DNA from 3 places in the Peribacillus sp. P4_B1 genome. Region 1 is predicted to be linked to each of the others. Evidence: riboswitches for the same ligand, from Rfam matches in the RefSeq annotation. Region 1 holds a riboswitch; each other region holds the start of a gene.
What was found. A riboswitch is a leader RNA that binds a small molecule or an ion and turns the genes downstream of it on or off. The one in region 1 is predicted to bind cobalamin.

Region 1 (2,267 bases):
TCAGGTGCTTTTTCTCCAATTTTAACAGTCATATTGAACCCTCCATTTCTTTCATTATGGTAAGAGTACCCAATAATCGAAAGAAATACAACTTTCATTTATTCCTTCTTTCCTGATCTAAATCAATCACCGTCCGAATTACAAACGCGGCCGGGAGCGTATAGCCGATGAATGCCTGGATTGTCGCAATCATCCTGCCTACGCCTATCGGGGATATATCCCCATACCCTACAGAAAACATCGTCATCGCACTAAAATAAAAAGAAGTCTTCAGTTGCTCGTAAAAACTGCCGTCCAAACGATTGCCCATATCAAGAATCACTGAATGATTCTGAAGCTCGTATAATAAATAAATCAGTGCAAATCCAACTAATATCGTCGCATATAAATTGCCAAGCCACAGCATATCTTCCAGAGAAAACTTTTTTCCTCCCGACTCAACAAGAAATAAGGTACGAATGCTCATCACCATGCAAAAAATGATTCCTGCAATCAAGATGTAGAAAGTCATCCCCCACGCCCCATTTCAAAACGCCACTCCCTCTATACATACTCCCTGTCCAAACAATATATTCTTTCTTAGGGACAGACTTTATCCTTATCACTAACACATTCTAAACGCATTTGTCAGGAATTCGGGACCTTATCCCGAATCTTTTTCATGTTGACCCTTTTAGTCGGATATGTTAAGGTTGTCTAAATATTTATAATAATTTTTATTTTATAAATATTCGCCGCCTGCAATCAGTTTATCAGCAGGTTTTGTGAAATTTCATATGTGGAAATAGGTTCCTAATTTTCATTAGGATTAAAAGGGAAGCCCGGTGTAATTCCGGCACGGTCCCGCCACTGTAATGGGAATGTTAGCGCCATCCAATATGCCACTGATCAACGGATCGGGAAGGCCCGTCGCTAATGATATTCCCTAAGTCAGGAGACCTGCCTATTTCGACAACACTGTTTTAACCTACGGGAGATAGGGAGGTGTTAGGGACCTTATAATTGTAAGGGGCATTCTGCATGCCTCTTTATTTTAAGCATTTCTAACTTTCTCTTTTGACGGTTAGGGATGCTTTTTTATTGTTCAATTAAATGAATGTAGGAGGATGGGAATTTTGAAAAGCAGCAGTTTGGGTTACCCGCGAATCGGGGAAAATCGTGAATGGAAACGTACATTAGAAGCTTACTGGTCCGGTAAAATCGATGAAGCAGAATTTACGGCACAACTAAAAGCCATCCGTTTAGGCAACTTACAAAAACAGAAGAAACGAGGCATTGATATCATTCCTGCCAACGACTTCACTTTATATGATCAAATGCTGGATATGTCCGTCATGTTCGGTCTTGTTCCTGAACGTTATTCAGCCTATGAAGGCGGATGCGTTCCCCTTTCCGTTTATTATTCAATGGCCCGTGGAAACAATGACGAAGTCGCTTCCGAAATGACGAAATGGTTCAATACGAACTATCACTATATTGTCCCTGAATTAAACCTGTCACAGCTGACTTTAACAGAAAATAAACCACTTGCAGCATATCGGGAGGCCAAGGAAAAGCTAGGGATTGAAACGAAACCCGTGTTGATCGGACCTTATACTTTCATCTCCCTTTCCAAAGGCTTCAATAAAAAAGATATCCCTGGCATCATCCTGAGCCTACTTCCCCTTTACACGCAAATCCTTCAAGAGTTGGAGCAAGAAGGCGTGAAGTGGGTTCAAATGGACGAACCTTCTCTTGTTTCATCCATTTCCAAAGATGATATGCAAACTGTTACTTACCTCTATGAAAAACTGAATGAAGCAGCACCAAACCTGAACATCATGCTACAAACATACTTTGATGCCGTGGAGCATTACCAAGAAGTCATCGAATTACAAGTCCAAGGAATCGGTCTTGATTTTGTACATGATAAAGGGAGGAATCTAAGTAATCTTGAAGCATTCGGTTTCCCGAAGGACAAAGTGCTTGCTGCAGGTGTGATTGACGGAAAAAACATTTGGCTATCTGATTTATCAAAAAAAATCCAATTGATTGAGACTCTTAAGAAAAAGGTAGCTGAAGACCAAATCTGGCTTCAGCCCTCTTGTTCCCTGCTTCATGTCCCAGTGACCGTTCGTAATGAAACCGCCCTTTCAAAAGAAGTGAAAGAGGCCCTCGCTTTCGCTGATGAGAAACTTGAGGAAATCATACTCTTGGTCAAAGGGAATAATCAAGGCTTTGAAGCAATCGCCGAAAAAGTCGATGCTAATAAATTTACGGTTCAAACG
Region 2 (2,267 bases), on a different contig from region 1:
CGCCGACCGATGCTCCTGAAGAAATACCTAATGTGTAAGGATCAGCGAGCGGGTTCCGGAGCAGTCCCTGAAAGGCTGCCCCGGCAATCGCAAGTGATGCCCCAACCAAACCAGCGAGCAGCACACGCGGCAAGCGGATGTTCATCACGATATTCGTAAGCATCACATCCGGATCGGCAGAAATCGGCAAGTGAAAAATCTCCTTGCCGATTATTTGTATAAGTACGGAAATCGGAACTGGCACCGAACCAAAGGAAATGCCTATCGTCATTGCGAATAACAAAATTAACAACGCAATCAAATAAGCAAACGCCCATTTAGTTGTCAAATTGGTTCGGATAGACTGCTTTTGCAAGTTCCTCTACTCCTTCTATTAAGCGTGGACCGGAACGGGTCACCAAGTCAGAAGGGACATCAAAGACTTGGCCATTCTTAACGGCATTTACGTCTTGCCATCCTTTTCGGCCTGTCACTTCACTTACTGGATCTTTTGTATAATTACCATACGTTGTAATGATGACATCCGGATTTGCAGCAATCATCGACTCTTCATCAATTTTTGCCCAGCCGTCCAATTCAGCAGCAGCGTTATCCGCTGAAATAATATGAAGCATTTCATCCATGAAGGTATTTTTTCCAGGTGTATATATATCCGGTGATGGCGAAACCTCAATTAAAACGGTCTTCCTATCCGCTTCCTTAACGGATTTGACTTTTTCCTGAATATCCTTGAGCTTCGTTTTCATATCCGCAACGATTTCGCTTGCCTTATCATTTTCCCCCGTTGCCTTTCCAATCATTTCAATAGATTCATAGACTTGGTCAAAGCTTTGTGCATCATTGACTACAAGGACATCTATTCCAGCATCCTTAAGCTGCTTTAATCCCTCATTTGAATTATGGGCACTTGATGCATGGGCAAGAACAAGGTCAGGCTTCATGGAGACAATCAGCTCCGTGTTCATTTCCATTCCGCCAACTTTTTTAATTTTTTTCGTTTCTTCCGGGTAATTATCATTGTCGGAAACACCAACGACCTTTTTACCTAAACCAAGTGCAAATACCACTTCTGTATTACTTGGTATCAACGTAACGATTTTCTTCGGTTTTTGTTCTATCGTTACTTTTTCGCCCGTTGCATCTTTAATCGTAATCGGGAAAGCGTCGTGTTGAGCATGATTCGTTTGCTGCTTTTCTTTTCCTTCATCAGTAGCGTCACTGCAGCCAACCATCATGCCTGCAGTCAGTAACATCAACAATATCAAACCAAAAATCTTCTTCATTTTCATTCCCCACAATCTTTTCATTTAATTTCTTCACCTAATAATCTCGGAAGGCACCCAAAACAAAAAGCACCTCCCGTTAAACGGAAGATGCTTGTATGGCAACAATATCATTACGGACTCTTAGGGTCTGCCACACACCTTCCCATCCGCGTAGGTTACAGGTGTACGAATCTTGGCAGGTCTCCTGGCTCATGGTCATCGTCAACGGCACCTTCCCATATCCCATACAGTGGTACACAGCCGTCAGCTCCCAAATACAGTGGCGGGACCGCGCTGGCATTTCACCAACTTCCCTTTTAAGTCATTAAGACACCAAATCGTTCATATGTATACAATTTTCACTGCCTTCATTATACACCATGTAAGAATCGATTATTATATGATTTTTCTGAACAAGTTTGAAATGCACCGTCCATTTTCAATGATTTGAAGCATTTTCTATCAGCGACGCGAACCCATCGACTGATAATCCAGGTGAAATCCGAACTCGATGCAAGGCATACATCCCTTGGTCCCTTGAAGCTCCTCCAGGTTCAGTAGTGACTGCCATCTTGTATCCAGCTTCTTCTGAAAGCCTGAGACTCTCTTCATTATAACGACCAACTGGATAGGAAAGCACTGTCGTGTCCTGTTGCAGGATACGATCAAACAGATCCTTTGACTGGACCATTTCCGCTTCTTGCTGCTCTGCCGTCATTCGGTTCAGCTCCAAATGGTTGATAGTATGGCTTTCGATCGAAATCCCCTTCCCCCTCATCTCCATCATTTGATTTTCAGTCAGGTGATGACCTTTATCGATGGACTTCCCGATCATGAAGACAGTCGCTTTCATATCATATTCTTTTAGTATATGGAAAGCGTCCGTGTAGTTATCTGTATAGCCATCATCAAAAGTAAGCCAGACACACTTTTCACTCGGCATCCGATTTTCGGTTAAAACGAGAAATGCTTCTTCAGGGGATAATGTGTAGTAACCATTTT
Region 3 (2,267 bases), on a different contig from region 1:
AAAAATCATTTTTTCCAACGGATGTTCATCCTTTAGCCCATTGAAATAGGCATATTTATCAATGAGTAACATGCTTGGATTCTTCGGGCATGGCTTGTTTGGCTTGCTTATTCCTTTGTCTCATTACGCCAATGAAATATCCAATGAAACCAGCTCCGATTGCAGCTTGCAGCGCAAATAATAAGCTTTCTGTTTCTGCACCTGGTGGCTCCCAAATACTGTTGAACCATGGCTTATATTCCGGATGGATATTTGTGATGGCTTCTTCAGCTTCGCCGTCGGCACCGCCAAATTCCGTTCCTTGTTGGGTGATTAACGGTATGGTAGCAAGAATGACAACCAGGAAAAGCAGCAGTAAACTTTTTTTCATATTAACGGGCCTCCTTAGATAAAACTCGCAGCAATTTCAATTCGCCTAGATTGTATTTTTTTAAGAAATTCATCACAACGACTGTCAATAATCCCTCGCTGATTGCCAAGGGAATTTGGGTCAGGGCAAAAATCCCTGCAAACTTAGTGAATGAGGCCATGAATCCCCCTACCTCGGATGGAAAAGCAAGAGCAAGTTGAACGGAAGTTACCACATAGGTTCCTAAATCTCCAAAAGCAGCTGCCAAGAAAACGGCAAGAGAAAAAGACCACCCCAATTTAGTTGCGCCCTTGAAGACAAAGTAAGAAATGAACGGTCCGCATACTGCCATGGAAAATGCATTGGCCCCTAATGTCGTCAACCCTCCGTGAGCCAGTAATACAGCTTGAAATAACAGTACGATGGAACCCACGACACTCATGGCCAATGGTCCGAATAATATGGAACCCAAACCAACTCCTGTAGGGTGTGAAGAACTTCCCGTAACGGAAGGAATCTTCAGGGCCGATAATATGAATACAAATGCTCCCGATAGGCCGAGTATCATTTTTGTTTCTGGGTTTTCCTTTACTTTGGACCTAATCGACCGGTAACCCAAGATTAAAAATGGAAGGATAATGGCCCACCAGAATATGGCCCATTCAATCGGTAAAAATCCCTCCATAATATGCATGGCCATAGCACGTTTTGGTACAAGAAGCAATAAAATGACAAAATAAAGAATTTTCCAATTGTCTTTTTTCATTCTTTCTCCTTTCAACACTTTTAATTTTTTCTAATCAAGGCTTTTAGAAGAAAAGCGGCGCCCAACATAAAAAGCACTTCTCTAAAAAAGAAAGAAGTGCGTAATGAACAGGAATTCCATAGCATAAACCAACCACGGGCTATTCTGCCTGATCCGCACACCCATCCTCGTAGGCTGAAACAGTTTCACGCTTCATGGCAGGTCTCCTGGCTTTGGTTCATCATCCCATTACATCCTTCCCATCTCATTTGACAGTGGATTAACCTTAAGGCAATAGGACTTCCCTTTACAGTGGCGGGACCGCTCCGGATTTTCACCGGCTTCCCTTTTAAGCTGAATTTCCGAGAAAATTCAACACCATAAAACTTATGTAATTATTTTGAAAAATCTCGTATAGTTTATCATAAAGAAATAATTCCAGCTACACTCTCTTTTTTTTTTTTAGGCTAATAACGCAGAGAAGCGAGGCATGGAGCTGGATTTACCCTATTAAACTTTTCTAAACAGTCGGAATAAACTTTGAATTTTGCTAAAGTTGTTATATGATAGATAAAGTTAGCTAGAAATGTATAATAAAACCAAATATTTCATTTTAAAAGTGCTCTTGTGTGAATTATCAAGGGATAATAGGGAAATCGGTGAAAATCCGATGCAGCCCCCGCTACTGTAAACGCTGATGAAATTGTCGATGACCACTGGCTTAATGCCGGGAAGGGACAAAGTAAAATGAAGCGTAAGCCAGGAAACCTGCTTTTGAAATTGTATGATACTTTTCGGAGGGAAAGGTAGAAGGACTATGACGATTTTGGGAGATTCAGCATATTTGCCGAAGGCTCCTCATTCATATAGTTTTTTTAAAACCTTAACTCTTATGTTAAGGTTTTTTATTTTGCCTTTTCCCTGAACTCAGGAGGAAGAAGATGACTACTTGGAACTTGCAGGGTACTAATACGCATCTGTTGATTTGCAATGGAAGCAGTTGCATGAAAAAAGGCGGGGAAGAAGTAACCCAAGCGATTCGCGATGAAATTACTTCAAAGGGACTGGATATGAAAGTTCATACAACCAGGACACGCTGTAACGGAAGATGTAAGGACGCCTGCGTTGTAATTGAGTATCCCCAAGGGAGATGGTATCGGGTGGATACCCCAG

Region 2: linked by a shared signal. The riboswitch ahead of AC1DVK_RS07135 (ABC transporter substrate-binding protein) and the one ahead of metE (5-methyltetrahydropteroyltriglutamate--homocysteine S-methyltransferase) in region 1 are both predicted to bind cobalamin.
Region 3: linked by a shared signal. The riboswitch ahead of AC1DVK_RS09880 (energy-coupling factor ABC transporter permease) and the one ahead of metE (5-methyltetrahydropteroyltriglutamate--homocysteine S-methyltransferase) in region 1 are both predicted to bind cobalamin.

The regions. Positions count from the first base shown of each region.
Region 1 covers NZ_JBFUHM010000055.1:5,175-7,441, forward strand. Annotated here, with positions in the region: gene bcp (thioredoxin-dependent thiol peroxidase) at 1-32, opposite strand, end outside; gene AC1DVK_RS22485 (potassium channel family protein) at 95-511, opposite strand; cobalamin riboswitch at 770-961, shown strand; gene metE (5-methyltetrahydropteroyltriglutamate--homocysteine S-methyltransferase) at 1,107-2,267, shown strand, end outside.
Region 2 covers NZ_JBFUHM010000009.1:35,762-38,028, reverse strand. Annotated here, with positions in the region: gene AC1DVK_RS07140 (FecCD family ABC transporter permease) at 1-355, opposite strand, end outside; gene AC1DVK_RS07135 (ABC transporter substrate-binding protein) at 318-1,283, opposite strand; cobalamin riboswitch at 1,444-1,618, opposite strand; gene AC1DVK_RS07130 (polysaccharide deacetylase family protein) at 1,705-2,267, opposite strand, start outside.
Region 3 covers NZ_JBFUHM010000013.1:49,562-51,828, reverse strand. Annotated here, with positions in the region: gene cbiQ (cobalt ECF transporter T component CbiQ) at 1-18, opposite strand, end outside; gene AC1DVK_RS09885 (energy-coupling factor ABC transporter substrate-binding protein) at 59-370, opposite strand; gene AC1DVK_RS09880 (energy-coupling factor ABC transporter permease) at 372-1,115, opposite strand; cobalamin riboswitch at 1,295-1,492, opposite strand; cobalamin riboswitch at 1,695-1,884, shown strand; gene AC1DVK_RS09875 ((2Fe-2S) ferredoxin domain-containing protein) at 2,036-2,267, shown strand, end outside.